Regions from separate parts of the Streptosporangium sp. 'caverna' genome, predicted to be linked through region 1. Evidence: riboswitches for the same ligand, from Rfam matches in the RefSeq annotation. Region 1 holds a riboswitch; the other holds the start of a gene.
What was found. Region 1 has a riboswitch for glycine ahead of gcvT (glycine cleavage system aminomethyltransferase GcvT). Riboswitches for the same ligand answer to the same signal wherever they lie in the genome.
Positions count from the first base shown of each region.

Region 2: another riboswitch for glycine. It lies ahead of gcvP (aminomethyl-transferring glycine dehydrogenase); the one in region 1 lies ahead of gcvT (glycine cleavage system aminomethyltransferase GcvT).

Region 1 is NZ_CP029711.1:1,580,073-1,595,044, forward strand. It holds gene DKM19_RS07105 (L-serine ammonia-lyase) at 1-1,016, opposite strand, end outside; gene gcvH (glycine cleavage system protein GcvH) at 1,091-1,480, opposite strand; gene gcvT (glycine cleavage system aminomethyltransferase GcvT) at 1,477-2,568, opposite strand; glycine riboswitch at 2,602-2,696, opposite strand; glycine riboswitch at 2,697-2,795, opposite strand; gene DKM19_RS07120 (PadR family transcriptional regulator) at 2,942-3,556, opposite strand; gene DKM19_RS07125 (ABC transporter ATP-binding protein) at 3,621-4,331, shown strand; gene DKM19_RS07130 (FtsX-like permease family protein) at 4,328-7,105, shown strand; gene DKM19_RS07135 (gamma-glutamyl-gamma-aminobutyrate hydrolase family protein) at 7,123-7,818, opposite strand; gene DKM19_RS07140 (3-oxoacyl-ACP reductase) at 8,207-8,971, opposite strand; gene DKM19_RS07145 (aldehyde dehydrogenase) at 8,977-10,323, opposite strand; gene DKM19_RS07150 (glutamine synthetase family protein) at 10,326-11,669, opposite strand; gene DKM19_RS07155 (FadR/GntR family transcriptional regulator) at 11,790-12,509, shown strand; gene DKM19_RS07160 (hypothetical protein) at 12,563-13,318, shown strand; gene DKM19_RS07165 (GNAT family N-acetyltransferase) at 13,541-14,035, opposite strand; gene DKM19_RS50520 (hypothetical protein) at 14,304-14,501, shown strand; gene DKM19_RS07175 (ABC transporter ATP-binding protein) at 14,837-14,972, shown strand, end outside.
Region 2 is NZ_CP029711.1:3,957,915-3,972,886, reverse strand. It holds gene menD (2-succinyl-5-enolpyruvyl-6-hydroxy-3-cyclohexene-1-carboxylic-acid synthase) at 1-1,650, opposite strand, end outside; gene menB (1,4-dihydroxy-2-naphthoyl-CoA synthase) at 1,775-2,680, opposite strand; gene DKM19_RS17530 (AMP-binding protein) at 2,783-3,925, shown strand; gene DKM19_RS17525 (hypothetical protein) at 3,976-4,329, shown strand; gene DKM19_RS17520 (RNA polymerase sigma factor) at 4,517-5,857, shown strand; gene DKM19_RS17515 (hypothetical protein) at 6,135-6,578, opposite strand; gene DKM19_RS17510 (TetR/AcrR family transcriptional regulator C-terminal domain-containing protein) at 6,729-7,316, shown strand; gene DKM19_RS17505 (DUF5999 family protein) at 7,678-7,869, shown strand; gene DKM19_RS17500 (alpha/beta family hydrolase) at 7,898-8,506, opposite strand; gene DKM19_RS17495 (hypothetical protein) at 8,640-9,002, shown strand; gene DKM19_RS17490 (hypothetical protein) at 9,024-9,806, opposite strand; gene gcvP (aminomethyl-transferring glycine dehydrogenase) at 9,938-12,793, opposite strand; glycine riboswitch at 12,951-13,042, opposite strand; gene DKM19_RS17480 (MerR family transcriptional regulator) at 13,057-13,677, opposite strand; gene DKM19_RS17475 (bifunctional nuclease family protein) at 13,822-14,292, opposite strand; gene DKM19_RS17470 (MerR family transcriptional regulator) at 14,372-14,972, opposite strand, start outside.

The sequences.
Region 1 (14,972 bases):
GCGCCGGAGATGGAGGCGTTCTCCTTGAACAGCACACCGATCGCTCCGGCGGTCAGCAGGAAGCGGACCACGCCCTCGTCGTCGGACTTCCGCGTGAAGCGGTCGTAGTAGGTGAGCACCGCGGGGATGATGCCCGCGGCGCCGTTGGTGGGGGCGGTGACGATCCGGCCGCCGGCGGCGTTCTCCTCGTTGACGGCGAGGGCGAACAGCGAGACCCAGTCCATCGTCTGCAGCGAGTCCTTGTCCGGGGACTCGCTCTGCAGCTGCCGGTGGAGCTGGTGGGCGCGGCGGCGGACCTTCAGGCCGCCGGGCAGCACGCCCTCCTTGGCGATGCCCCGCCGTACGGACTCCGACATGACCTGCCAGAGGTGGAGGAGCTGGGCGCGGATCTCGGCCTCGGTGCGGCCGAAGGCCTTCTCGTTCTCCAGCATCAGCCCGGAGATCGACAGGCCCGTCTCGCGGCAGTGGGCGAGCAGTTCGACGGCCGACAGGAAGGGGTACGGCACCACGGTGTCGTCCTGCTTGATCCGGTCGGCGCCCGTGGCGTTCTCGTCCACGACAAAACCGCCGCCCACCGAGTAGTAGACCTTCTCGCGGTGGGCCTCGCCGTTCTCCGCGAAGGCGGTGAAGCGCATGCCGTTGGGGTGGCCGGGAAGGGAGATCTTGCGTTCGAAGACCAGGTCCTCGCCGATGACGAAGGGGATCTCGTGGGAGCCGTACAGGGAGATCCTGCCGGACGTTCGCATGGCGGCCAGCCGCTCGTCCACGGTGTCGACGTCGACAAGCTCGGGCTTCTCGCCCGCCAGGCCGAGCAGGACGGCTTTGTCGCTGCCGTGCCCCTTGCCGGTCAACCCGAGCGAGCCGTACAGGATGACCTCGACCCTGGCGGTTTTCTCCAGGAGCCCATCCTCGTTGAGCCCCCGGGCGAACTTGTGGGCGGCGGCCATCGGGCCACCGGTGTGGGAGCTGGACGGGCCAATTCCGATCTTGAAAAGATCGAAGACACTGATCGTCATTGATCTGGTCCTTCACATCGCCGTGATCACGCGTACGCGTCGGTACGCGTGATCACGGCGCAAGATGGGAGATTTTATGACTCACCGGAGGTGAGCGCGGTGTACTCCTCGGGCGACAGCAGGTCGTCGGCGGTGCCCTCAATACGGATGCGGAACAGCCAGCCCTCGCCGTAGGAGTCGCTGTTGACCAGCGAGGGGTCGTCCACGACCGTCTGGTTGACCTCGACGATCTCGCCGCTGACCGGGGCGAAGATGTCGCTCACCGACTTGGTCGACTCGACCTCGCCGACCGCGTCGCCGGCGGCGACCGTCGTACCGGCCTCGGGGACCTGTACGAAGACCACGTCACCCAGCGCCTCGGCGGCATACGCGGTGATGCCCACGGTGAGGGTCAGGCCGTCGTCGACGCCGGCGATCCACTCGTGTTCCTTGGTGTACTGCAGGTCCTCGGGAATGCTGCTCACTTTTTCCTCCTGTAGAAAGGCAGTTCGACGACGTCGACTGCCTCGTGGCTACCCCGGATGTCCACGGCCAGGCCGGTGGACAGGCCGTTGTCCACATAGGCCATCGCGATGGGCCTGCCCAGTGACTGGGAGGGCGCTCCGCTGGTGACCTCGCCGACGACGCTGCCGTCACCGGCGACGACCACCGGATACCCATGGCGGGGCACCCTGCGGCCGGTCGCGATCAATCCGACCAGGCGGCGGGTCGGCGGGACGTCCTTGAGCGGTTCCAGGGCGGCCCGGCCGACGAAGTCGCCCGGTTTGTCAAACCTCACCACACGGCCCAGCCCGGCGTCGAACGGAGTGTGCTCCGCCGACAGTTCATTGCCGTAGAGCGGCATGCCCGCCTCCAGGCGGAGGGTGTCGCGTGCGGACAGTCCGGCGGGGATCAGGCCGTACGGCTCGCCCGCCTTGGTGAGCGCCGCCCAGAGCGGCTCCGCGTCACCGGCCGGGACGAACAGCTCGAAGCCGTCCTCGCCGGTGTAACCGGTGCGGGCGACGAGCGCCTCGCGGCCGGCCACGGTGGCGGGAAGCCCCGCGTAATATTTGAGCCCGTCGAGGTCGGCGTCGGTGAGCTCGCCCAGGATGGCCTGTGCCCGCGGGCCCTGGACCGCGATCAGCGCGTACTCCTCGGAGCGGTCGTCCACCGTCGCGTCGAAGTCCTTGGCGCGATCGGTGAGCTCGGCGGCGACGCGGGGATAGTTGGAGGCGTTGGCGACGACCATGAACTCGTCGGGGGCCAGCCGGTAGACGATCAGATCGTCCAGCACGTGGCCTTCGGCGTCGACGATCATCGTGTAGCGGGCGCGGCCCGGCTCGACGGCGGAGATGTAGCCGACCAGCGCGTAGTCGAGGGCCTCGCCGGCCTGCGGGCCGGTCACGAAGATCTCGCCCATGTGGGACAGGTCGAACAGTCCTGCCGCCTGGCGGACCGCGTTGTGCTCGGTGGACTCGCTGCCGTAGCGGAGCGGCATCAGCCAGCCCGCGAAATCGGTCAGCGTCGCGCCGAGGGTCTCGTGGACGCCGCGCAGCGGCGTAGGTCGGGACATGTTCGCACCTCAGGCAGGGGACAGATGAGAGCATCCTCCCCCTCTGTCATGGGTGCCTGAGAGTTTCGCCCGATTTTTGCCGGACTTTCACCTTCGGCGAGGCCGCGGGGCCTGCTTTCCAGAGGACACCTACCCGTACGGTCCTTTGCCTTGAGAGGTTCGCGGGGAGGGCTTGCTCCTTCAGGGGTCCTGGTCTGGCTGTCAGGACGCTCTCCCGCACGGGATTCATCGGTGTTGCGACCAGCCTAACGGCCCGCACCTGCCCGGCGAAATCCCCCTGCGGTGAGGCCCCCTTCCCGGCGCCTCCCCGTGCCTGGCCCGCCTTGCCGGCGGGTCGCTCCGCGCCCCGGGATCGGACATCGGGAAGGCGGGGTCAGGCGCTTTCGCCCGCCGTGAGCAGACCGTCGCCGGGGAGGTCGTCCTCGGCGGGCGCGTCCTCGGTCCGTACGGTGCGCACCGCTCCGCCGCCGGCGGCCGTCGCGGCCAGACGTTCCTCGGCGCCGTCGACGATCTGCAGGTCGGCCCTGGTGTGCGCGATGGCCGCGTCGACGAGCAGGGACACCAGGGGGTCGTTCTGCTCGCGGCGAAGGCGCGTCAGCGCGGCCAGGTCCGACAGGTATGCCCTGCGCTGCGCGGACACGAACGCGCCGAGGGACTCCGTGCCCAGCCGGCCGGCCGCGAGCAGCTTGAGGAACAGCTCGTCCCGGAACCCCGACGAACGGATCCACGGGGTGCCCGCCCACTCCCGGAGCTCGTCGGCGCCCGCCTCGGTCAGCTGGTAGAGCGTCTTGTCCGGGCGGTCGCTCTGCGCCACGTGGCTGCGGGTCACGTGACCGTCCCTGACCAGCCGTTCCAGGATCTGGTACAGGTGCCCGATGTTGAGACCGCCCCACTGGGGGCCGACCGCCGACTCGAACCGGGCCTTGAGTTCGTAGCCGTGGCTGGGCCCGTCGGCCAGCAGGGTGAGTACGGCATGGCTAAGCGGCATGGTTCCTACATTGCCACAGGGTAAGGGTTTCGCGGCCTTCATACATTGTGACAATGTATCGACCATGAGCGTTGACGTCAGCTTGAGAGGCATCAGCCGCGCCTACGGCTCGACCAGGGCGCTCGACGAGGTCAGCCTGGAGGTCGAGGCAGGTCAGGCGGTCGCGTTCATGGGGTCCTCCGGAGCGGGCAAATCCACGCTGCTCCATCTCGTCGGTGCGATGGATCTCCCTGACGGGGGCGAGATCCACGTGGCGGGGGAGCGGGTCGACATCCTCGGACGCAGAGGTCTGGACCGGCACCGGCGCCGCGTGGGTTTCGTCTTCCAGCGGTTCCACCTGCTTCCCGCCCTCAGCGTGCTCGACAACGTTCTTGCTCCCGTGCTTCCGCGGCGGGTGGACTTCGACCGCCGGGCGCGGGCCCGCGAGCTGCTCGGCTCGGTCGGGCTGACGGGCAGGGAACGGGCGCTGCCGGGAGAGCTGTCGGGAGGCCAGCAGCAGCGGGTGGCGATCGCCCGGGCGCTGATCGGCCACCCGCCCCTGCTCCTGGCGGACGAGCCGACCGGCAACCTCGACAGCGTCACCGGACAGGAGATCGTCGACCTGCTGTTCTCGATCCGGGAGGAGTACGGGATGACCATGCTGATCGCCACCCACAACCCGGAGGTGGCGGCGGCGTGCGACCGGGTGGTCCGGATGCGGGACGGCCGGATCGTCGGGGACGACCGGGTGACGCCCACCGAGGACGTGCTCGACCGGATCGGGCGTCTCGGATGATCCGCCTGGTCCGGGCACAGCTCCGACATCGGCTCGGCCGGGCCCTGGTGCTGCTGCTCGGCATCGTGATCGCGGCGACGGGCTTCACCGTGCTGACCGGGACCGCCGCGACCCAGCGCCTGGAGATCATCGGCACGGTGGAGAAGAACTTCCGCTCGCAGTACGACATCCTGGTCCGCCCGAAGGGCTCCGCCACCACGCTCGAACGCTCGCAGGGGCTGGTCCGCGCCAACCACCTGTCCGGCATCTTCGGCGGCATCACCATGGAGCAGTACGAGAAGGTCAAGGCTGTCAACGGCGTCGACATCGCCGCCCCCATCGCCATGATCGGCCACTTCGAGCAGATCGGGAGGTCCCTGATCGACGTGACGGACCTGCTGCGCCGGGGCGACCGCACCATGTTCCGGGTGGAGCGCACCCGCGTCACCGACCGGGGCCTCACCCGGATCCCGTTCCGGCAGCCGCAGTACGAGTACGTCACCCGCCGCCAGGTCGCGCTCAGCATGCACAAGTACAGGGAATACGACCGTCTCACCGCGGGGGCGTGGGAGAAGCTCGACGGCGGCCGGCAGGTCCGGTTGAGCACCTCGCTCGACTGGCCCCAGGGATTGGCGGCCAGCGCCTTCCCCTCCGAGCGGACGATCCCTACCAGTGGGTACTGGTCGCTGCAGAACGGCGAGGGACCGCTGTTCGGCCCCGGGCTGTGGGACCCGCCGCGCGGGCGGGCGGCGATCCGGATCGAGCAGGAATTCCCCTTCCTGCTCGCCGCCGTCGACCCGGTCGCCGAGGCCCGCCTGACCGGGCTGGACCGGGCGGTGGTGGAGGGGCGTTACCTCGGGTACGACACGCCCCAGGAGGTGTCGAGCGAGGTCAAGATGCTCGCGGCGTCCATTCCCTACGTCGACCAGCAGGACGAGATCGTGATCCGGCGACTGCCCGAGGAGGTGACGGAGAAGGTCATCCAGGGCATGCCGGCCAAGCGGTTCCTGTCCTACCTGGACACGCGGCGAGGCGAGGCGGTCAAGCGGACGACCATCGGCGCCGAACAGGTCTACGAGAAGATGCTCGACGACTGGACGGACTTCCCCCCGAACCAGTTCTGGCCGCTCAAGCGGTACTGGACGTCGGCGCCTGCCGAATACCGAGAGCGGGACGGGCGCAGGCTCGCCGCGCTCCCGGTGCGGAACGCCCCCGAGGCCTGGACGACTCCGTTGGTGAAGGAGAACAGCTCCCCGGAGAACAACGCCCCGACCGCCCCGGTCGGGGCGGTCGACACCCAGTTCCGCACCCTGACCTACCGGACGATCCAGGGCTGGGTCTTGGACGGACTCAACAGCCGCGTCGTCGGCAGGTTCGACCCCCGCAAGCTGCCGGGGTTCACCGAGCTGACCCGTCTGGCGATGCAGACCTACAGCGCTCCCGTCGCCCGGCCGGGCGACGACCGGACCGCGGCGTTGCTCGGGAACCGGACCCTGCTGCCCAACGACAACGTCGCCGGATACCTTCAGGCTCCGCCGCTGCTGCTCGTCAACCTCCAGGAACTGGAGAAGATCAACCGGAGGACCGAGGGGCAGCCCGCGCTGAAGGCGCCGCTGAGCGTGATCCGGGTGCGGGTCGCCGGTGTCACCGGGCCCGATCCGGTGAGCCGGGAGCGGATCAACCAGGTGGTCAGGGACATCGTCGCCGCCACCGGGCTGGAGGTGGACATCACGGTCGGCTCGTCGCCGTCGCCGGTAACGGTGGAGCTGCCCGCGGGGTCCTTCGGGCGTCCCGCGCTGACTCTCGAAGAGGGATGGGTGAAGAAGGGCGTCGCCTACCGGATCCTGGACGCCGCCGACCGCAAGTCGCTCGTACTGTTCGTCCTGGTCCTGGCCGTCTGCGGGCTGTTCGTGGTCAACGGCGCGGCGGCGGCCGTGCGGGCCAGGAGGTCCGAGCTCGGCGTGCTGGCCTGCCTGGGCTGGTCACGGCCGAAGCTGTTCGGGACCGTGCTGTCCGAAGTGGGGACGGTCGGGCTGCTGGCGGGCGTCGCGTCCGCCGCGCTGGCAGGCCCGGTCGCGTCGTGGTCGGGGGTGGCGCCGCCGGGGCAGCGGGCATGGCTGGCGGTCCCCGCCGCGATGACGCTGGCGCTGCTGGCAGGCCTGGTCCCGGCCTGGCAGGCCTCACGGGTGCCGCCCGCGGAGGCGGTACGGCCCGCCGTACGGCTGCCGCGCCGGGCGCGCTCGCCGCGCGGGGTGGCCGGGCTGGCGATGAGCGGGCTGACCAGGTTTCCCGGCCGGACCCTGCTGGGCGCGGCGACGCTGGCGGTCGCGGTCTTCGCGTTGACCGTGCTGCTCGGCGTCACCTACGGCTTCGAGGGCCGGGTGGTGGGCTCGCTGCTCGGTGACGCCATCGTGGTCCAGAGCCGACCGGCCGACTACGCGGCGATCGCGGTGATGTTCCTGCTCGCCGCGCTGGCCGTGGCCGACGTGCTCTACCTCGGTGTGCGGGAGCGCGACACCGAGCTGGCGGCACTGCGCGGGTCCGGCTGGACGGGCGGCGCGCTCGCCCGCCTGATCGTCCTGGAGGGGGCCGGCCTCGGCCTGCTCGGCGCGCTCGCGGGAGCCCTGGGCGGGGTGACGGCGTCGTTCGCGCTGGCGGGCGAGCTTCCGGCCGTGGTGATTCTGGGAGCGGGCGTGGCGGTGATGGTGGCCGTCGTACTCGCCACCCTCGCCTCGGTCGTCCCCGCCCTGCTCGTCCAGCGGCTGCCGTTGGCCCGCATCCTCGCCCAGGAGTGAGGAGGCGGAGATCTCGCTCAGAGGCGGATGTGCTCGACCAGGGCCTCGAACAGGGCGGACTCGTCCTCGGTCTCGGGGTGCCACTGGACCGCGAGGGCGAACGGGTGGTCCACCAGCTCGACGGCCTCGATCGTGCCGTCCTCGGCGTGAGCGGTCACGGTCAGGCCCGTCCCCAGGCGGTCGATCGCCTGGTGGTGGGAGTGGGCCACGTCCACGCTCTCGGTATCGAAGATCTTGGTGATCTGGCCGCCCGGCTCCAGCCGTACGGGCATCCGGCCGTAGCGACCGGGGGCCGGGGCATGCCCCTGGTGGCCGACGACGTCGGGAAGGTGCTGGTGGAGGCTGCCGCCGAGGGCGACGTTCAGGATCTGGAGGCCCCGGCAGATCCCCAGGAACGGGACGCCCCGCTCCAGGGCCGCCCGGGTCACCCCGAGCTCGGCCTCGTCGCGGAAATCACGGACGTAGCCGGTCCGCTCGTGCGGGATCTCGCCGTACCGCGCCGGGCTGACGTCTCCGCCACCGGCCAGGACCAGCCCGTCCAGGCGGCCCACCAGCGCGGAGGGGTCGCCCGCCGGGGGCAGGATCACCGGTTGCCCGCCCGCGCGGACCACGTGGTCGACGTAGTCGTACGGCAGGAGCGCGGTGTTCATCTCCCAGGCGGCGAACTTCGCGGGTTCGACGTAACAGGTGATTCCGATGACGGGACGGGCCATGATCTCTCTCTTACCGGATGCCGGGACGTAGGGCATCGTGCCCGCGTCCCGGCACGTTATCGATGACGACGATCTGACGTCCTCCGCGGCTGTGAAAACCGGGGATTCCAGCACCCGGCCTTCCGGCCGGGTCTGTCGGTTCGCGGTTCACCGGCCCGGGCAACCCCGAAGCCTCCCCGCGCGGACACGGCAACGCCCCGCCGCGCTCGAACAAAAACATGCTCCACTTGGCTGTCGCGGAACACCTCAACCCTACCGACCCCGACCCCACCCAGGGAAAACACAAGAAGTGCTTCCCGCCCGCCCCGAATATCCGGTGACATAAGACACCCCTGGGGGGGTGAGGTACGACATGCCGCCCCAAGACGGTGGCGTACGTCCCGAGCGGCTACATCGGGGTCACGTACGCGCCCGAGATGCCGCCGTCCACCAGGAACTCCGACCCGGTGATGAAGCTCGCGTCGTCCGACGCCAGGAAGGCCACCGCGGCGGCGATCTCGGAGGCCTCGGCGAACCGGCCGACCGGGATGTGCACCAGGCGGCGCTGCGCCCGCTCGGGGTCCTTGGCGAACAGTTCCTGCAGCAGCGGCGTGTTCACCGGTCCCGGGCAGAGGGCGTTCACCCGGATGCCCTCGCGGGCGAACTGCACGCCGAGTTCGCGGGACATGGCCAGCACGCCGCCCTTCGACGCGGTGTAGGAGATCTGGCTGGTGGCCGATCCCATCACGGCCACGAAGGACGCGGTGTTGATGATCGAGCCCTTGCCCTGGCGCTGCATGTAGGGGATGGCGTATTTGCAGCACAGATAGACCGAGGTGAGGTTGACCTCCTGGACCCGGCGCCAGGCGTCGATGCCGGTCTCCAGGATCGAGTCGTCGTCCGGCGGCGAGATGCCCGCGTTGTTGAACGCGATGTCCACGCTGCCGTAGGTGTCGAACGCGGTCTGGTACATCCGGATGACGTCACTCTCGCTGGTGACGTCGGCCTTGACGAACAGGCCGCCCACCTCGGCCGCGGCCGCGGATCCGCTCGGCTCGTCCAGGTCTGCGCACACGACGTGGGCGCCCTCCTCGGCGAACCGGCGTGCGGTGGCCAGGCCGATGCCGCTTCCCGCACCGGTGATGACGGCCACCCGGCCCTGCAAACGCTGCATATCTGTCAATCCTCCGAAATGAAGACGTTCTTGGTCTCGGTGAACGCGGACAGGGCGTCCGGGCCCAGTTCGCGTCCGAGCCCGGACTGTTTGAAGCCGCCGAACGGCGTCCAGTAGCGGACGCTCGAATGGGAGTTCACGCTGAGGTTGCCCGCCTCGACCGCCCGCGCCACCCGGAGCGCGCGGCCGACGTCCCGGGTCCAGATGGATCCGCTGAGTCCGTACCGCGTGTCGTTGGCGATCCGTACGGCGTCCGCCTCGTCGTCGAACGGCACCACCGACACCACCGGCCCGAAGATCTCCTCGGTGTACGCCGGGTCGTCCAGCGTCCGCGGGGTCAGGATCGTCGCGGGGAACCAGAAGCCGGGGCCGGACGGGCACGAACCCTGTAGGTGGGGGGTCCCGGTGACGAAGGAGGCCACCCGGCTGCGGTGCTCGGCGCTGATCAGCGGGCCCATCTCGGTGCTCTCGTCGCGGGGGTCGCCGACCTTGACCTTCAGCACCGCCTCGGAGAGACGCGCCAGGAAGTCGTCGTACACCGAGCGCTCGACCAGGATCCGCGAACGTGCACAGCAGTCCTGGCCCGCGTTGTCGAACACGGCGTACGGCGCGGTCGCCGCCGCCTTCTCCAGGTCGGCGTCGGCGAAGACCACGTTGGCGTTCTTGCCGCCCAGCTCCAGCGTGATCCGCTTGACCTGCCCGGCGCATTTCGCCGCGATCTCCTTGCCGACCTCGGTCGAGCCGGTGAACACGATCTTCACCACGTCCGGGTGGTCGACCAGCCGGACGCCCGCCACCTCCCCGACTCCGGGCAGGACCTGCAGCACCCCTTCGGGGAGACCCGCCGCGAGAGCGAGCTCGGCCAGTCGCAGGGCGGTCAGCGGCGTCCACTCGGCGGGCTTGACGATCACGGTGTTTCCCGCGGCCAGTGCCGGGGCCACCCCCCAGGTCATGATGACCATCGGGAAGTTCCACGGCACGATCACGCCGACGACGCCCAGCGGCTCCCGGAACGTGACGTCCAGCCCGCCGGGCACCGGGATCTGCAGGCCGTGGTTGCGCTCGGGCGCTCCGGCGTAGAAGTTCAGCACGTCCCGGACGTTGCCGGCCTCCCAGCGGGCGTTGCCGACCGTGTGCCCGGAATTGGCGATCTCCAGCTGGGCCAGCTCCTCGGCGTGCTCCTCCACCAGCGAGGCGAACCTCCGCAGCAGCCGGGCCCGGTCCCCGGGTCCGACGTTCCGCCAGGTGGTGAACGCGCGCCTGGCGCGCTCCACCGCCCGGTCCACCTCGGCGGCGTCCGCCATCTCGACGTCGGCGACGACCTCTTCGGTCGCCGGGTTGATGATTTTCACGCTCACATCCGTTCGAATCCCCTGAAAAGCTCCCAGTCGGTGACCGCCGCGTCGAAGGCGGCCAGCTCCACCCGGGCGTTGTTCGCGTAGTGCGCCACGACATCCTCGCCGAAGGCGGTCCTGGCCAGCTCCGAACCCTCCCACAGCCCCAGCGCCTCCCGCAGCGTGGACGGCACGGTGTCGGCGCCCGAGACGTAGGCGTTCCCCGTGAACGCCTCCTCAAGGGGCAGCTCGTGCTCGATGCCGTACAGCCCGGCCACGATCAGCGCGGAGACCGCCAGGTAGGGGTTGACGTCGCCGCCGGGCACCCGGTTCTCGATCCGCAGCGACTGCCCGTGGCCGACCAGGCGCAGCGCGCAGCTCCGGTTGTCCACGCCCCACTTGATCGCGGTGGGGGCGAAGCTGCCCGGCACGTACCGCTTGTAGGAGTTGATGTTCGGGGCGTAGAGGAGGGTGAGCTCGCGCATGAAGGCGAGCTGTCCGGCGATGAAGTGCTGCCCGATCCCGGACAGCCCGTGCGGTTCGGACCCGGCCATGATCGGCTCCCCGTCGCCGCTCCTGAGCGAGATGTGGATGTGGCAGGAGTTGCCCTCGCGCTCGTTCGGCTTGGCCATGAAGGTGATCGACCGGCCCTCCTGGGAGGCGATCTCCTTGGCGCCGTTCTTGTAGATGGAGTGGTTGTCGCAGCTGGCGAGGGCGTCCGCGTAGCGGAAGGCGATCTCGTGCTGGCCGAGGTTGCACTCGCCCTTGGCCGACTCGACGTACATCCCCGCGCCCTCCATGCCGAGCCTGATCCTGCGCAGCAGCGGCTCGATCCTGGCGGTGCCGAGGAGGGAGTAGTCGACGTTGTAGAGGTTGGCCGGGGCCAGGTCGCGGTAGCCGCGCCGCCAGGCGTCCTCGTAGGTGTCGTCGTAGACCACGAACTCCAGCTCGGTCCCGACGAACGCCCCCCAGTCCCGCTCCTGGAGGCGGGCCAGCTGCCTGCGCAGGATCTGCCGCGGGGAGGCGGTCACGTCGGAGCCGTCCTCCCACACCAGGTCGGCCATCAGCAGCGCCGTACCCTCCTGCCACGGCACCCGCCGCAGGGTGGACAGATCGGGCTTCATCACGAAGTCGCCGTATCCTCGTTCCCATGACGACATCGCGTAGCCATCGACCGTGTTCATGTCGATGTCGACCGCGAGCAGATAGTTGCAGCCCTCGGAGGCGTGGTCCAGCACCTCTTCCAGGAAGTAGCGCGCGGACAGTCGTTTTCCCTGCAGGCGACCCTGCATGTCGACCACCGCAAGCAGTACGGTGTCGATTCGTCCTGCCCGTACCTCGTCGTGAAGCTCACCGACGTCCACTGCGCTCTCCTCGCCGGAGTCCTTTGGGCTAGTATCAGACCATTGATGCATGAGGGGTCTCTTGTCAAGGGGGCGCGGGGGATTGGGCGGGATCTCGCGACCGTCAAGGGGGGAGGCAGGATGAGCGAGGTGTCGCGACTGGCAGCCGTACTGCGTCCCGTGCGCGGAGGCAACGCCTTCGAGGAGACCGTGGAACGCCTGCTCCAGGTCATCAAACTTGGCATGGTGACCGAGAAGCTGCCACCGGAGCGGGAGCTCGCCGTACAGCTCGGGATCAGCAGGGTCACCCTGCGCGAGGCCATCCGCGCCCTTCAGGAGGCGGGTTACCTCGACGTACGGCGAGGCAGGTACGGCGGCGCGTTCGTCACCTACGCCCCGCCGCCCCCGAGCCAGGTAGAGCTGCGCAAGGCCGTGAACGACATGGGCACCGACGACCTGGCCGACGCGCTCACCTTCAGGATGGCCGTGGACTGCGGCGCCGCCCAGGTGCTCGCCACCGCCGAGCTGAGCCAGGCGCAGCGGAACACGCTGCGGGAGCGCCTGATGGAGGTCAACTCCGCCGGGCCCGACGACTACCGCCGCCTCGACACGGCCTTCCACCTGGCCATCGCGGAGATGACCGGCTCTCCGCTGCTCGCCGCGACCGGCGCCGACGCCCGGCTCCGGGTCACCGACCTGCTCAACGCCATCCCGGTGCTCCAGCGCAACATCGAGCACGCCGCCACCCAGCACGAGGCGATCCTGGCGGCCATCCTGAACGGTGATCCCGACGCCGCGCGTCGCGCGGTGGCCGAGCACCTTGAGGGCACCGCGGCGCTTCTGCGCGGTTTCCTCGCATAAGCGGATCTCTCGCATAACCTGGGAGAGCAGTGGGGGATTTGTTCGGGCAACGCATGGTGGACACAGAACGGCTACCGCTGTTCTGTTTCTTCGCCGCGCTGATCGTCACCTTCGTGCTCACCAGGATCAACGTCCGGCTCATCCGCGCCAAGATCGGCTGGTTCCGCAACCTCAACGTCGGTGAGATGCACATCCACCACGTGGTGTTCGGCGTGGTGCTGACCCTGCTCGGCGGGGTGTCAGGTCTGATCATGTCGGACATCTCCGCCGGCTGGTACGCCGTGACGGCCGCCGTCTTCGGCATCGGCGCCGCCCTGATCCTGGACGAGTTCGCGCTGATCCTGCACCTGCGCGACGTCTACTGGGAGGAGGAGGGCCGCGCGTCGGTCGACGCCGTGTTCATCGCGATCGCGGTCACCGGCCTCCTCCTGATCGGCCTGCGCCCGCTGGGCTGGGAGAACTCCGACGGCACGCTCCGGGGAACGTGGATCACGGCCGGCTTCATCGTGGCCAACCTCGTGCTCGCGGTGATCACCTTGCTCAAGGGCAAGATCTGGACCGGTCTGGCGGGCCTGTTCGTCCCGGTCCTCCTGGTTCCCGGCGCGGTACGGCTGGCCCGCCCGGGATCTCCCTGGGCCCACCTGTTCTTCGCCCCCGGCGCCCGCCGTCCCCAGCCCCGCAAGATGGCCACGGCCGAACGCCGGGAAGAACGCTGGCGCCGTCCGGTGATCCGCGCCAAGATCGCTTTCCAGGAGTTCGTCTCCGGCCGGCACGACCTCCCCTCCACCCGCCGCCGATCCCGGCGCTGAGCACCTCGCCCGCCCGTGTAACGAGGAACTCTTCTCGCCAAGGCGGCCTCAACGCCGGCCGGCGGAAGCTTGAAAGCTCAGGCGGGCTTCGCCGTTGGGATGGGTTCCCATCTAGTGCCGCGTCAGGCTACGTTCGCCTTCTTGCCGCGAGCGTCTCCGCAAGGTCGTGGCTCGGGTGAACGTCGCGTGGCCGCTGGTCCCCGATCGCCGGATGGAGATGCGTCAGTCGGCCGACGGCGTGCCTGGCTCCCTGCTCAGTAAGATTCCGCGAGGTCCGAAGCCCGCCGAAGAATAGAAGCGGACGGCTTCCTTGTTCGGCGCGAAGATGCCGGCATAGACGATCGCGACACCGCGCTCTGCGGCGGCTTGCTCCGCCGCCGCCACCAAGGCCAACCCCACGCCCTGGCCGCGATGTCCGTCCAGGACGACAGTGTGGATCTCGGCCGCGCGGCGGGGAACCAGGATCTGATGGTCCGGGGGATCTGCCAGCAAGACCACCTCCACCATGCCCACCACCTCGCCCGCCGCTTCAGCGACCAAGATCACTACCTTGGACTCGACCGAGAGTGTCTCCTCGAAGTGCCCGCGCACGGTTTCGATGTCGGGCACGCGGTAGATGACCGGATCGAGTTGGACGTGCCTTTCGGCATTCGCGAGACGCAGGCGGACAAGCGCGGGCACGTCCTCGCGCTCGGCAGCCCTGACCAAGATCGCCATGAGCCGGATCCTTCCACCGCGCCCACTCAACCACAAGGCATGTGGGCCAGCTCAAGACGAGGCGAACGTTGCCTGAAGCGGCACCGGTCGCCTCGCGCATCTGATCGTCCGATGGCCTTCTCCACGAGCGGATGTCCTCTGGCGAGATGCCTGCCGGATTAGGCCGGTGGTGAGGCTGAGGGCTCAGGAGGGACGGCAAAGGTCCTGAGGCGCATAGTCGGCCGTTTATGGGGCAGTTGACGGCCCTTCCTGTCGAAGGGTGTGGATCATGGGTCTCATGGAGAAGCTCAACCTGCGTGCGATGAAGGCTCAGGCCAAGCTGAAGCTGGGTCGTCGCACCGGGAACCGCCGGTTGGCCGCCGAGGGCCGGACCGAGGAGGCCGAGGCGAAGCTGCTCAAGACCCAGGACGAGATCCTGGACACCGTGGCCGAGATGCGCAGGGAGTACGGCGTCAAGCGCCGCTGATCTTTAGAGCATCGCATCGAATGCCGGTGTTCCGTTGATCGGGGAGTGATCCCGATCAACGGAACACCGGCATTCGGCGATTCGGGCTGCTTTCCCGCCCTGCCGGTCAGGGGCTCGGAGTCCGCGGCGGAGGTGCCTGGAGCTTTCTCCGGGGCATTTCCGGATCCCTGGCCGTCAACTTTGGTTGACAGGATCGACCATGTCAACTTATGTTGACGTGGTCGGTTTTTGGCTGTGGAAATGGAATCGGGCGGAACGCCCGGGGTGAGCGCGTGCGAGGTAGACAAGAAGAACAGCGACCGGGGGCCGGTCCCTTCAGTCCAGAGGAGACCGCAGTGCCCGAGACCGCGTCCTGGCGGCTTCTGATCGGCTATATCCGGCCCCACAGACGGGCCCTGCTGCTGGGAGGAGTGCTCAGCCTCGTCGGTTCCGTGGCCGGGCTGGCGATGCCGCTTCTCGCCAAAACGGTGA
Region 2 (14,972 bases), 2.4 Mb from region 1:
GAGGTCGCGGATCGCGCCGTGGGCCGCGTCGCGCATCATGGCGTGCAGATCCGCGTTGGACTCCCGGTCGGTGCGCACCTCGACGATCCGCAGCCCCTCCCCGCGCAGCGCCTTGGACAGCTGACCGGGCTCGTTCACGAAGGTGTACGGGGTGCCGGTGGAGGCGGCCACGTAGCCCAGGTCCACCCCGTGCGCGGTGCCGAAGATCCGCTCGAACGGATCACGCAGCGCGGCCTGGGGTAGCAGCGAGAAGATCCCGCCGCCGTCGTTGTTGACCACGACCAGGCACAGGTCGGGGCGGGGCTCGCGGGGCCCGAGGATCAGCCCGTTCTGGTCGTGCAGGAAGGTCAGGTCACCCATCAGGGCGTAGGCGGGGCCGTTGTGGGACAGCGCCGCGCCCATGGCGGTGGACACCACGCCGTCGATCCCGGCGGCGCCCCGGTTGGCCAGGATCCGCAGACCCCTGCGGGGACGCATCGCCTGGTCCAGGTCGCGGATCGGCATGGAGGAGCCGGAGAACAGCAGCGATCCGTTGGGCAGCGCTTCCACCAGGTCACGGGCCAGGCGCGGCTCGTTGAGCCCGGCCCCGTCCATCACCTCGTCGATCGCGCCCCTGGCCGCGGTGTCGGCACGACGCCAGGAGTGCAGCCAGTCGTCGTCCCCCGCGGGGATGGGGATCTCCACCTCCTGGGCCACCTGGGTGGCCGAACGGGTCGGATCGGGCCAGCGGGTCATGTCGCGGGCGACCACGACGTGCTCGTCGGCGTGCTTGAGCCAGTTCAGCAGCGGCCGGGACAGGCTGGGGCGGCCCAGGGTGACCACCACCTCCGGCCGGTGCCTGTCGGCGAACTCGGGGGTGCCGAGAAGGAAGTGGTAGGCGGACATGGCGTGGTCGCCGTAGCGGGCGCCGCCATTGGGCTCCGACAGGACCGGCCATCCGGCCATTCCCGCCGCCGCCACGTATCTGCGCACGTTGGACGCGCCGTCACCGACGACCAGCACACCCCGCCGGGTCGGCTGCAGGTGAAGCGCCACGGGAGGCGAGGCCACCCTGGCGCGGACCCACGGCCCTGCCGCGTCGCCCTCCAGCGACTCGCACCAGGAGGTGTCACCGTCCGGGATCAGCGGCTCGCGGAAGGGCACGTTCAGGTGGACCGGCCCCGGGTCGTAGGGACCCAGCGAGCGCTGGAAGGCGCGGCAGGCCAGGGAACGCCAGTAGGCGACCTGGCCCGGACGGTCCTCGGGCACGCCGACCTCGCTGAACCAGCGGACGGCCGCGCCGTACAGCTTGATCTGGTCGATGGTCTGGCTGGAACCGGTGTCGCGCAACTCGGGGGGCCGGTCTGCGGTGAGCACCAGCAGCGGCACCCCCGACTCGTGCGCCTCGATGACCGCCGGATGGAAGTTGGCCGCCGCGGTGCCGGAGGTGCAGATCAGGGCGACCGGACGCTCACTGCGCCGGGCCAGGCCGAGCGCCAGGAACGAGGCGGAGCGCTCGTCCACGCGCACGTGCAGCCGGATACGGCTGTCGGCGTGCACGGCCAGGGCCAGGGGGGTCGAGCGCGAGCCGGGTGCGAGCACCACGTCCGTGAGTCCACAGCGCGCAAGCTCGTCGACCAGTACCGTCGCGAGCGCGGTCGCGGGGTTCACCGCAGCGCCTCCTTGAGCATTCGCATACGCACCGGCGGGCCCGCCTCGTGGCGGGCCGACGCCGTCTCGTCCACCACTGGACGACGCATCCCAGGACCGTACCCCGCGCGGATCGCCTCTGCCATTACGGGCGGCGCGGGAACTGGCCGAAGTCGGGAGCGCGCTTCTCCTTGAACGCGTTGCGGCCCTCCTGCGCCTCCTCGCTCATGTAGTAGAGCAGGGTGGCGTCCCCGGCGAACTGCTGCATCCCCGCGGCGCCGTCGGTCACCGCGTTCAGCGCGCCCTTGAGCATGCGCAGGGCCAGCGGCGACTTGTCCAGCATCTCCCTGGCCCAGCTGACCGTCTCCTCCTCCAGCCGGGCGAGGGGGACGACGGCGTTGACCAGACCCCAGTTGAGGGCCGTCTGCGCGTCGTACTGGCGGCAGAGGTACCAGATCTCACGGGCCCGCTTCAGGCCGACGGTCTCGGCCAGCAGCCAGGAGCCGTAGCCGCCGTCGAAGGAGCCGACCTTCGGGCCGGTCTGCCCGAAGACCGCGTTGTCGGCGGCGATGGACAGGTCGCAGCAGACGTGCAGCACGTGGCCGCCGCCGATGGCGTAACCCGCGATCATCGCGATGACCGGCTTGGGACAGCGGCGGATCTGCACCTGCAGGTCCAGCACGTTGAGCCGGCCCACGTGCGGGGTCGACTTGTCGACGTAGCCGTCGTCTCCGCGGATCTTCTGGTCGCCGCCCGAGCAGAAGGCCCTGTCGCCCGCGCCGGTGAAAATGATCACACCGACCTCGGGGTCCTCCTGCGCGAGGTTGAAGGCGTCCTTGAGCTCGAAGAGCGTCGTCGGGCGGAAGGCGTTGTGCCGTTCGGGGCGGTTGATCGTGATCTTCGCGATGCCCTCGCCGGTCTCGTAGATGATGTCTTCGTACTGCCCCGCCGCCTTCCAGTCGACCGTGCCTCCGGTCGCGCTCGCCGGCTCGGGAGTCGCCTCGCTCGCTGCTCGCTCATCCGTGCCCGGCTCGACTGGCTCCATGCTCACGATCGCCTCGCCCTCTCCGCTGCGCCGGGGCCGCTCCCCGGCATTGTCGGCACTAACCTTACGACTGTGATGACCATTCCTATGCACGGGGAGTGGCCTTCCGTGGACCGAGAGCTGCATGCCATCGTGTCTCCGGCCGGGCCCGAGCTGTTCCGGGCCGTCGGCGCGGCGCTCGACGGCAGCGGCCCCGCCGTCCTGCCCCTCCCCTCTGACCTGCCCGTCTCCGCGCTGCGGGCGACGCTCGACGCGCTGCGTCCCACCCACGTCGACGGCGTACGGCACCCCGGCGGCACGGGAGTCCCCCCCGAGGTGGCCGTGGTCATCGCCACCAGCGGCTCGACCGGCGTCCCCAAGGGCGTGCAGCTCTCCGCCGACGCCCTGAGGGCCTCCGCGGCGGCCTCCCTGCGCCGCCTGGACGCCCGCCCGGGCGAGCGGTGGCTGTGCTGCCTGCCCCCCTCGCACGTCTCCGGCCTTCAGGTGCTCATCCGGTCCCTGCTGGGCGAGACCGAGCCGATCGTGCACGACGGATTCTCCCCCGAGGCGGTGCTCGCCAGCGGCGCCGATCACGTCTCGCTGGTGCCGACCCAGCTCCGGCGCCTGCTCCACGCGGATCTGTCGGTCTTCAGGACGATCCTGCTCGGCGGCGCCGCCGCCCCGGCGGAGCTGCTCGCGGCGGCCAGGGCGGCCGGCGCCCGGGTCGTCACCACGTACGGCATGAGCGAGACCTGCGGCGGGTGCGTCTACGACGGCGCCCCTCTGGACGGGGTGGATCTCGCCGTCGGCGCCGACGGCCGGATCCGCATTTCCGGCCCCGTGCTGTTCCACGGTTACCGGCTCCGTCCCGACCTCACCCGGGCCGCCCGCGACGGCGGCTGGTTCCTCACCTCCGACCTCGGCGCCCTGGACGGCGGGCGGCTGCGCGTGCTGGGGCGGGCCGACGACGTCATCAACACCGGCGGCGAGAAGGTCGTCGCCGCGACCGTGGCGGCCGTCGTGGCCGAACATCCCGCGATCGTCGACGTCGCCGTGGTCGGCCGCCCCGATCCCGAATGGGGCGAGCGGGTGGTGGCCGTCGTGGTCTCCCCCACGCCCCCGTCCCTGGCCGAGCTCCGCGCCTTCGCCAAGGAACGGCTACCCGCCTACGCGGCCCCCGCCGAACTGGTCGTCCTGCCCGAAATACCGCTTTTGCCCAATGGCAAGCCAGACCTCGCGGCCCTCCGTTATGGTCTTCAACGGGAACCATGAAGGTGCTCCCACACGTCCAAGAGACAGCCGGAGCAGGAAGGACGAGCCCGATGAACATAACCCGCAAGACGTGGATCTCCGCTGGGATCGTCGGCGCGGTCCTCATCGGCGGCATGTCCGTCGCGGCGGCCGCCGCGGACGGTGGGATCGAGAAGATCGAGGGCGAGACCCGGAAGATCGAGAAAATCGACGAGCCCGCGCCCATCCCTCCGCGGCAGCCGGGCACACCCTCGGTCCAGGAACCGTCCCCCTCGCAGGAGACCGCTCCCCCGAAGGACGACGACGTGGTGTCCCGGGAGATCAATCCAGACCCGGGGCAGACAGGGCGCTACTGGACCGACGCCCGCCTGGAGGGCGCGCAGCCCATGCCCATGCCGGAAGGCCCGGTGAACGCGACCGAATAGGCCCCGCCACACGCCCCTGACCGGGGTGAATTGCAAAGGCGAGGACCTGCCCGGCATATTTTCCGGGTAAAGCCGGGAACAGAAAGTTCTTGGTCGGGGTTATTGGTACTGGTGCGTTGAGGGACCCCCAGACCACCCCACCCAACAAACTGTACGTAGACGACTCCGTGATGGAGGAGGTGTCCTCATGCCCCAAACCGCCGTGGCGACCTCATCTGAGGCCCCGACGACCCTTGAACAGTTCCTTGACCGAGGGCGAGTCCAGGGCCACCTTTCTCTCGCGGAGCTGCGCCGTGCCTTCGCCGAGGCGGGCATCAGCCCGGCCGAGGGTCGGTCGATCCTGCGAGAGCTCACCGAGGCGGGCGTCAGCCTGGCGGCCGAGAACGAGCCCACCCTCGCCGCCGCCACGAAGAAGCCCGCGGCCAAGACCACCACCCGCAAGACCGCCGAGCGCAAGACCAAGGCCGCGCCCGCGAAGAAGACCACGACCGCCAAGGTCGAGACGGCGCCCAAGAACCCCAAGGACGCCGAGACGGAGATCGACGACGAGGAGTGGGCCCCCTCCGACGACGTCGAGGTCGAAGTCGAGCCCACCATCGACCTGGACGACCAGTCGTCGGTCATGGGCGACTCGGTGCACACCTACCTGAAGTCGATCGGCCGCCGCACCCTGCTCACCGCCGCCCAGGAGGTCGAGCTCGCCAAGCGCATCGAGGCCGGTCTGTACGCCGAGGCCAAGCTGGAGGCCCAGCCGGGCCTGTCCGCCGCCATGCGCGACGACCTGGAGTGGGTGGCCGAGGACGGCCGCCGCGCCAAGGACCACATGCTGGAGGCCAACCTCCGCCTGGTCGTCTCCGTCGCCAAGAAGTACACCGACCGCGGCATGGCCCTGCTCGACGTGGTCCAGGAGGGCAACCTCGGCCTGATCCGCGCGGTGGAGAAGTTCGACTACACCAAGGGCTACAAGTTCTCCACCTACGCCATGTGGTGGATCCGCCAGGCCATCCAGCGGGGCTTCGCCGACTCCGCCCGCACCATCCGCCTGCCCGTCCACGTGCTCGAGATGCTCTCCAAGCTGTCGCGCGTCGAGCGTGACATGCACCAGCGTCTGGGCCGCGAGCCCACGGCGGAGGAGCTGGGATTCGAGCTGGACAAGAGCCCCGACCAGATCGAGGAACTGCTCCGCACCAGCCGCCAGCCGATCAGCCTCAACGCCACCATCGGCGAGGACGGCGAGACCACCATCGGCGACCTCATCGAGGACGTCGACTCCCCCGAGGCCTCCGAGGTGGTGGACCGCCAGCTGCTCGGAGAGCAGTTGCGCGGCGTGCTCGGCAACCTCTCTCCCCGGGAGGCCAAGATCATGGCCCTGCGCTTCGGCCTCGTCGACGGCAAGCCCCACACTCTCGACGAGATCGGCAAGCACCTCGGCCTGACCCGCGAGCGCATCCGCCAGCTGGAGAAGGAGTCCCTCTCCAAGCTCCGCCACCCCAGCAACACGCGCCCGCTGCTCGACTGGGCCAGCTGACCGCTTCACAGGACGCCGCCGCGAACTCCGGTTCGCGGCGGCGTTCCGCGTCCCGGCCGAACGATCGGGCCGGCACGATCTCCCGAGGATCGACCCGTCCGGGCCCGTAACGAGCCCACCGCCGATCATCACCGGTACGGCTCCGCGGCCGGACGACCGGAGCCCTGTCCCCGGCGAAGTGCGCCGGGCGGCCCGGCGCAGTGGCGGACAAAAGACAACACCCACCGTGATAAGTCACGGTGGGTGCGAAATCGCTGTCACTCCGGCAGGGGAGCGATCACCTCGCGCCGGCGACCCGAAGGGGAGCGGCGGCGGCCTCCGGGCGCTCCGAGGCCGGAACCAGGCGCGGGACCCGGACGATGCCGGTCAGGCGGTTCTGCTCGCGGAGGGTGCGCAGGCGGTTGACCTCGGCGGTCCACTCGGCGCCCTTCGGGGTGGCCCTGCCCTTGCGGCGGCGGATCCGGTCGTCATAGGACTTGATCCCGAACGCCGCCCGCTGGCTGGCCTCGGCGCCTCGCAGCGCCTCGGTCAGTGCCCTGTCAAAGGCCAGACCGGCGGCCCGGAGCTCCTCCGGGGACGCGAGGGAGGCCTGCGTCCGGCGCAGAGCGGCCTCCGCCGTCCGCGCCTTCTCCAGAAGCTCGGGGAAGCTCTTCCCGACCTCCTGGTCAGCGTGGTGACGAACCTCCGCCTCCCGGCTCACGCGCGGTCGGAAAAACGCCATCTTCTGCCCTCTCTCGCCTGTTCGCCGGACCTTCCCGGCACGTTACGGCTCGTAGCTTACGCCGTTCCTCTCCGCCCCACGTACTCAGGGACCGAGCTGTCCGGCGCGCCCGCCTTTACACAGTAAGGTAAACGGTGGCAGGATGCCACCATGCCTGCCAAGCGACCACCCATCCCGCTCTCCAGGGAGCGCATCATCGACGCGGCCCTGCACATCGCCGACAGCCAGGGGCTTCGGCGGCTGACGATGCGCCGGCTGGGCGACGCGCTCCAGGTGGAGGCGATGGCCATCTACCACCACCTGCCGCGCGGCAAGGACGCCCTCATGGACGCGCTCGCCGAGCACGTCACCGCCGTTCACGTCGAGCCCGGCGGGAGCTGGCAGGAGAGCGCGAAGGCGTGGTGCCGGGCGAGCCGGGCCGCGCTCAGGGAGCACCCGGGGGTGCTGGCGCTGGCTCTGACCAAGCCTCCCAAGGGGCGCACGGCGATCGCCATCAGGGAGCAGACCGACCAGCTGGCCGAGGCGGGGCTCGGCGACGCGCCAGGGGCCGTTCGGGCGCTGCGGGCCTACGTCTTCGGCGCGGTGGCGGTGGAGGTGCAGCAGTCAGGCTGGGCCGAGGCGGCGGATGATCATGATGAGCCATGGCGCCCGCCGTCGAAGGGCGGAGGCAGTCCGGGGGCCGACGCCGACTTCGAACTCGGTCTGGACGCACTCCTGGTGGGGTTGACCAGGCACTGAGTCATGTCGGAGACTTGTCATCGAGGGTTTAAGCGTCTGGCGGCGTGTCACGCTTGGCCCGGTATCATTCCATGAGGCATGCTGTGCGATAGGTCACACCCCCCGAAAAGCTTCCGAGGGACTCACCCGATAGCAGTTCGCAAACAGTCCTAACGGGCTATGTCGCCGGGGTGGGATCAGATCGCACACTTGTTCTTGATGTGCGGGCCTCACCTTGTTCGAGGCACGCATGGCCATATGTCAACCATCAGATGCTCGTCTCCCCGTCATGCGTGGAAACGGGGTCCCATCGGGGACGGTGCCCACCGGCCACCCGATGTCGACTCCGGCGAGCCGACACGAGAGATCCGGAGGCACGCCGATGTGCCCGCACGAGCCGTCCTGTCCGTCCGCCGACGCGCTGGACCGCGAAGCCGCCCGCACGATGGCAGCCCACCCCGAGCAGGGATGGAGCCTGCTCTGCAATGGTGTGGTGTTGTTCGAGGACACCGGCGAGCTCCTGCCCGACGGCGCCGTCATCGAGCCGCACCGGCCCCTGGCCGGCGTCGCCTGATCATCACTCCTCGATCGTCACACCTCGATCATCGCGCTGAGCCTGGCCGCATCCTCACGTCGAGCCACTCCGCGACGGCCTCGCCGACCCGGGCGGGGGTTTTCTTGAGATCGTGACCCTCCCCCGGCAGCACCACCAGGCGTGCGGCATCCGCCGCCTCGGGCACGCCGAAGGGGTCCCGGTCTCCACTCACCACCAGCACGTCCACGCCCGCCGCGCGCAGCTCCCCGGCGCGGGACCGTTCCGGTCTGCCCGGCGGGTGCAACGGGAACGCCAGCGCGACGACCGCCTCGGCCTCGACCCGCGGAGCCGTACGGCAGGCGACCCTGGCCCCGTTGCTCCGCCCGCCCTGCACCAGCGGCAGCCCCGGATAGCGCCCGCGGAGCACGGCCACCAGCGCCTCCCAGGCCTCGTCCTGCTTGACCGCCGACCCCGGCGCACGGGCGCCCCGCATCCGGAACGGCTGGAGCACCCGCGCCACCACGCCGCCGATCCCCACCACGGCGTCCCGTACGGCCAGCAGGTCCGGGGCGTCCACTCCCCCGGCCGAACCGTGGGTGAGCACCAGCAGGAAGCGCGCCGCGCCGGCCTCGTCGATCTCCGCCACGGCCGGGCCGTGCGGGGTCGTGATCTCCATGGGCGGCGCGGCGGCCCAAGGCTCGGGTGGAGGCCCCGCGGCCGGGATGGACACGGAATTCGATCTCGAGGTGGACACAGATCTCGTCCTAACGACTGATGCCGGTGACCCGGCTCGCGTGGAGAATCGGAGAATGCCGGACTACCAAGATATTCGCCAGGACATGCGAGCCACCATCGAGGCCCGCCGGGAGCTCGGCCCGGAGTACGAGGCCGCCCTGGTCGAGTCGTTCGTCGAGCGCCTCGACCAGAGCATCGCCCACCGCGTGCGAGCCGAGATGCACGCCGCCGGAGCTCCGCCCCGCCCTCCTGCCCCGCAGCAGAAGAGGAGAGGCAACCCCTCGATCCCGATCGCGCTGGGCTCGATGGGCATCGGCATCCCGCTGACCGCCATCGCCGCTCAGGAGGCGGGCACCGCGGGGCTGCTGCTGGCCTGGGTGGGCATCGTGGCGATCAACCTCGCCCACGCGATCGGCAACCGGCGCGGCCGCGACTGAGCCTGAAGCCCTCCGCGGGGCTCAGGCGTCGCGGTCGAGCCGGAGACGGACCTCGGCCGCGAGGTCCTCGTCGGTGCTCTCCAGGCCGTAACGCCACACCCGCTCGGCGTCCTCGTCGCGGCCCCTGAGCGGGAGCGTGCGCGCCAGAAGCTCGATGGCCAGCGCGCTGGTCTCGACGTCGCCGCCCTCCTCGATCGCCGCGGAGAGCTCGGCGCACGCCAGCTCCAGATGGGCGATGCCGAGCATCACCCGCAGCCTGGGCACATCGGCCACGTCCGGCACCGAGAGCGCCTCCAGGAGCACCTCGGCGGCCTCGCCCGCCTCGCCCTCCTCCAGAAACACCTCGGCCAGCCGCTGAGCCGCCCGAGAGGCGATCTCCGGGTCCGCGGTGGCCAGGGCGGCCCGCAGCGCCTCCTCCGCCTCCTGGTCCCCCGTGGCGAGCCTGGCGAGCGCCATGTGCGCCAGCGGGACGTAGGCCGGGTTGCCGACGCCGAGCGCGGCCTGCCAGGCCGCTCGGGCCTGGTCGGTCAGGTCCTCCCGCTCGAAGCTCCCCGCGAGCAGGCAGGCGGCCTGCGCGGCGAACTCCGGATGACCGGTCCCCAGCGCCGTGCGCGCGGCCGTACGGGCTCCGGGCACGTCCCCGCTCTCCTCCAGCACCACCGCCAGGCCCACCGCCGCCTGGGCCCGGTCCGGCTCCGCCGGATCGGAGGCCAGCTCCGCGAAGATCGTGGCGGCGCCGTCGAGATCACCCGCCTCGGCCAGCTTCCGCGCGGTGTCCAAGGGACGCGTGTCCACCTCTGGCATGCAAGGTCCTTCCCCGGAGTAAGGAAACGACCCCGAGCCTAACGACTCGGGGCCGCGTCCGTCCCCCTCCATGCGCGACGGATGTGCGGCTCTTCCGCCGCGCGCGGAAGGGGACCGCCGCACGGGGTGGATCAGTCCTCGTAGGCCTCCAGCGGCGGGCAGGAGCACACCAGGTTGCGGTCGCCGTAGGCCTGGTCGATGCGGCGGACCGGCGACCAGTATTTGCCGTCGCGCAGGGAGGCCAGCGGGTAGGCCGCCTCGGTGCGGGTGTAGGGGTGGGCCCACTCGTCGGCGACCAGGCAGTCGGCCGTGTGCGGAGCGTTGCGCAGCGGGTTGTCGACCTTGTCGTACGCCCCGGTGGCGACCTTCTCGATCTCGCCCCGGATCGCGGTCATCGCCTCGCAGAACCTGTCGAGCTCGGCCAGGTCCTCGCTCTCGGTGGGTTCGATCATCAGCGTGCCGGCCACGGGGAAGGACATGGTCGGCGCGTGGAAGCCGTAGTCGACGAGGCGCTTGGCCACGTCGTCCACGGTCACGCCGGTCTCCTTGGTGATCTGGCGCAGGTCGATGATGCACTCGTGGGCGACCAGGCCGCCGCGGCCGGTGTAGAGGACCGGGTAGTGCGGGCTGAGCCTGCGGGCCAGGTAGTTGGCCGACAGGATGGCCTGCTCGGTGGCCGCCTTGAGCCCGTCGGCGCCCATCATCCGGATGTACGCCCAGGAGATGGGCAGGATGCCCGCCGAGCCGTACGGCGCCGCCGAGACCGGGCCGACCACGGAGTCGTCGCGCAGCGGGTGGCCGGGCAGGTAGTCGGCGAGGTGCGCGCGGACCGCGACCGGGCCCACGCCGGGGCCGCCGCCGCCGTGCGGGATGCAGAAGGTCTTGTGCAGGTTCAGGTGGGAGACGTCCGCCCCGAACTCGCCCAGCTTGGCCAGGCCGACCAGCGCGTTGAGGTTGGCGCCGTCGACGTAGACCTGGCCGCCCGCCTCGTGCACCATCTCGCAGATCTGGACGATCGTCTCCTCGTACACGCCGTGCGTGGACGGGTAGGTCACCATGATCGCGGCGAGCCGGTCGCGGTGCTTCTCGATCTTCGCGGTGAGGTCGGCGAGGTCCACGTTGCCGTTGTCGTCGCAGGCGACGACGGCCACGCGCATGCCCGCCATGACGGCGCTGGCGGCGTTGGTGCCGTGCGCGGAGGACGGGATCAGGCAGACGTCCCGGCTCCCCTCGCCACGCGCCTTGTGGTAGGCGTGGATCGCCAGGAGGCCGGCGAACTCGCCCTGGGAGCCCGCGTTGGGCTGGATCGACACGGCGTCGTAGCCGGTGACCTCGGCCAGCCAGCCCTCCAGCTCCTTGATCAGCTCGATGTAGCCCCTGGCCTGGTCCTCGGGAGCGTAGGGGTGCAGCCCGGCGAACTCGGGCCAGGTGATCGGCTCCATCTCGGTGGTCGCGTTGAGCTTCATGGTGCAGGAGCCCAGCGGGATCATCGACCGGTCGAGCGCGATGTCCTTGTCCTGGAGCTTGCGCAGGTAACGCAGCAGCGCCGTCTCGGAGCGGTGGCTGTGGAAGACCGGGTGGGTCAGGTAGTCGCTCACGCGCGCCAGGGCGGTGGGCAGGGCGTCGTGCGCGGTGGAGTCGAGGTCGGCCAGGACCGCGCCGTTGACCTCGAAGGCCGCCAGGACCTGCTCCAGGTGGATGAGCTCGGTCTTCTCGTCGCAGGTGATGCCCACGTGGTCGGCGTCGGCCAGGCGCAGGTTGATCCCGTTGTCGCGGGCGGCGGCGACGACCTCGGCCGCGCGGCCCGGAACCCTGGCCAGCACGGTGTCGAAGAAGGTGTCGTGCACGATCTCGACACCGCCCTGGCGGAGGCCCTCGGCGAGCACGACGGCGTGCCGGTGGGCGCGGCGGCCGATCCGGCGCAGCCCCTCGGGGCCGTGGTAGACGGCGTACATGCCCGCGATCACGGCGAGCAGCACCTGCGCGGTGCAGATGTTGCTGGTCGCCTTCTCCCTGCGGATGTGCTGCTCGCGGGTCTGCAGCGCGAGTCGGTAGGCGGGGCGCCTGTCGGCGTCCTGGGAGACTCCGACCAGGCGGCCGGGCATCTGGCGCTGCAGTCCCTCGCGAACCGCCATGTAGGCCGCGTGGGGGCCGCCGAAGCCGAGCGGGACGCCGAAGCGCTGCGAGGAGCCGATCGCGATGTCGGCGCCGAGCTCGCCGGGCGCGGCGAGCATGGTGAGGGCGAGCAGGTCGGCGGCGGCGACCATCTGGGCGCCGCGCGCGTGGGCGGCGTCGGCGATGGCGCGGAAGTCCCTGACCCGGCCGCTGGCGCCCGGATACTGGACGAGCACGCCGAAGCACTCGGGGAGCTCGCCGGTGAAGTCACTCTCGACCAGCTCGATGCCGATCGGCTCGGCCCGGGTCCGCAGCACCGCCTTGGTCTGCGGCAGCGCGTCGGCGTCGACCACGAACACGTTCGCGGCGCCGCGGCTCGCGCGGCGGGCCAGGGTCATGGCCTCGGCCGCGGCGGTGGCCTCGTCCAGCAGGGAGGCGCCGGCGACGTCGAGCGCGGTCAGGTCGGAGATGACCGTCTGGAAGTTGATCAGGGCCTCCAGCCGGCCCTGGGAGATCTCCGGCTGGTAGGGCGTGTACGCGGTGTACCAGCCCGGGTTCTCCAGGAGGTTGCGGCGGATGACGCCCGGGGTGATCGTGTCGTGGTAGCCGAGGCCGATCATCGAGGTGAGCACGCTGTTGCGCTCGGCGAGGGCGCGCAGCTCGGCGATGGCCTCGGGCTCGCTCGCCGCCGGGGGCAGGCTCAGCCGGTCGGAGAACCGGATCGCCTCCGGCACGGCCACCGCGATCATGTCGGCGGTGGAGGCGAACCCGACCGCCTCCAGCATGCGGGTCTGGTCTGCGTCGTCAGGTCCGATATGACGGGTCGAGAACGGCGGAGAGCTGAGCTCACTGAGCAGTGACAGGTCGGTCATGGAGAGCCTCCCGAGGCGGTGGAGACCGGCGCAGGGCGCGGGCCTATGCCGGATTCCCCCTCTGTCACCTCGACCTGAGAGCTTCGCCTCCCCTGCCGGGGAGGCTTTCACCGTCGGTGAGACGCGACTGGCGGACGCGTCTTCTTTCCAGAGTTGCCTCGTCCGCGCGGTACATGGTGCCTGAGAGATTCCGGGGAGGTTGCTCCTTCGGCGCCCCGATCTTGTCGGGGTCTCTCCCGCACGGTGTCAGTGGCGAGACAACTTTACCCCGTGCGGCGAGCCCTGCGACGACGGGCCAGCTCATCGGCGTGATGATCTTCTAAAGGGCTCTCGCTCGACTCCGCAGGTTCGCCGGGAAGATCTGCGAGGGAGCCCTCCACCTCCTGCCACACCCGGCCGAGCGCGATGCCGAAAACGCCCTGACCTCCCTGAAGGAGGTCGATGACCTCGTCGGGCGAGGTGCACTCGTAGACGCTCACCCCGTCGCTCATCAAAGTGATCTGGGCGAGGTGGTTGACGCCGCGGTCGCGCAGGTGCTGCACCGCGATGCGGATCTGCTGGAGGGAGACGCCGGTGTCGAGCAACCGTTTGACGACCTTGAGCACCAGGATGTCGCGGAAGCCGTACAGCCGTTGGGTACCCGAGCCGTGAGCGGCTCGGACGGTGGGCTCGACCAGTCCGGTGCGTGCCCAGTAATCCAGTTGCCGGTAGGTGATGCCGACCGCGGCACAGGCCGTCGCACCCTTGTATCCGAGGTCGGCGGGCACTTTCACCGGTTGCCCGTCGAACAGCAGACCTTCTTCACCCGCGCGCTGACGTGCCGATTGGCGCCGTTCCGGGTCATCCTGATCGGCGTTTCTATCCTCGCCGCTGCTGACCGCCACGCGGACCTCCGGCTTTCTCTCATCCCACGGCCTGATCTGGGGGTTTGCGCACGGCCGCAGGTTTCACTTGCACCGTAAGACTGGGGCCAAGCTCAGTCAACGACCCCACCCGGCGCGTCGTGAAGCGTAAATGCACCGAAATACCTACCCCGCGCGACCAAAGTCCTCGGGTGTGATCGTGTCAAGGAATTCCCTGAACTTCTCCACTTCGTCCTCCTGGTCGTCGGGGATGATCACCCCGGCTTCCCGGACCACCTCCTCGCTCGCGAAGATGCGTGCGCCGGTGCGCAGTGCCAAGGCGATCGAGTCCGAAGGACGGGCGCTCACCTCGACCCCGTTCGAGAACACGAGATCGGCAAAGAAGATCCCGTCACGCAGCGCGACGATGTTGACCGTGCTCAACCGGATCCCGAGTCCGTCGAGCACGTCACGGAAAAGGTCATGGGTGAGCGGGCGGGGTGGTGGCTCCTCAGCCTGGGCCATGGCGATCGCCGTGGCCTCCGTCATACCAATCCAGATCGGTAGATAGCGCTCCCCTTGCGCCTCCTTGAGCAGGACGATCGGCTGGTTGGAGGGCATCTCAACCCGAACGCCCACGACGTCCATCTGCAACACGGGCTGCTCCGTCTTCGCTGGATTCCGACCGGTTTGTTCAACGTAACACTCGTGGGGGTACGAGTGCCTGGTCAGGTTCTCACCGACCCAGGACCCCACGAACGCCCGAACGCAGAAGTGAGGCGTGCAATTCCAGCAGCAGACCCGTTATCTCCCTGGCCGTCTCGTCGGCCTGGTCGATGGCGCCCGGTCCGCGGCGGTGCAGCAGCGGGGCGACGGCCTGCTCCACGAGCCCGGCCTCGCGCTCGGCGGCGGCCTTGACGGCCCGTAGGTGACGTGCGTGCAGGCCGAAGGCCGCCAGGGCGCCGACGCTGCGGGCCACGGCCAGCGCCTCGGCGCTGTAGTAGCGGGCCACGGCGGCCAGCAGGCCGTAGTCCTCCAGCTCGGTGAGGGTCTCCTCGTCGAGCTCGGCGGCGGCGAGCAGCTCCTCGCGGCTGAGACGGACCTCGGGGGGCGCGTCGTCGGGGACGACCCGCGGTTTCGAGGCCGGCCGATCATCGCGGTCGGCCGCCTCGAGATGGTCCTTGATCACACGCAGTGGCAGGTAGCGGTCACGCTGCTCACTGAGGATGTAGCGCAGACGCTCGACGTCGGCGTAGGTGAACTTGCGGTAGCCCGAAGGACTGCGCTCCGGCTCGATCAGCCCCTCGCCCTCCAGGAAACGAATCTTGGAGATGCTG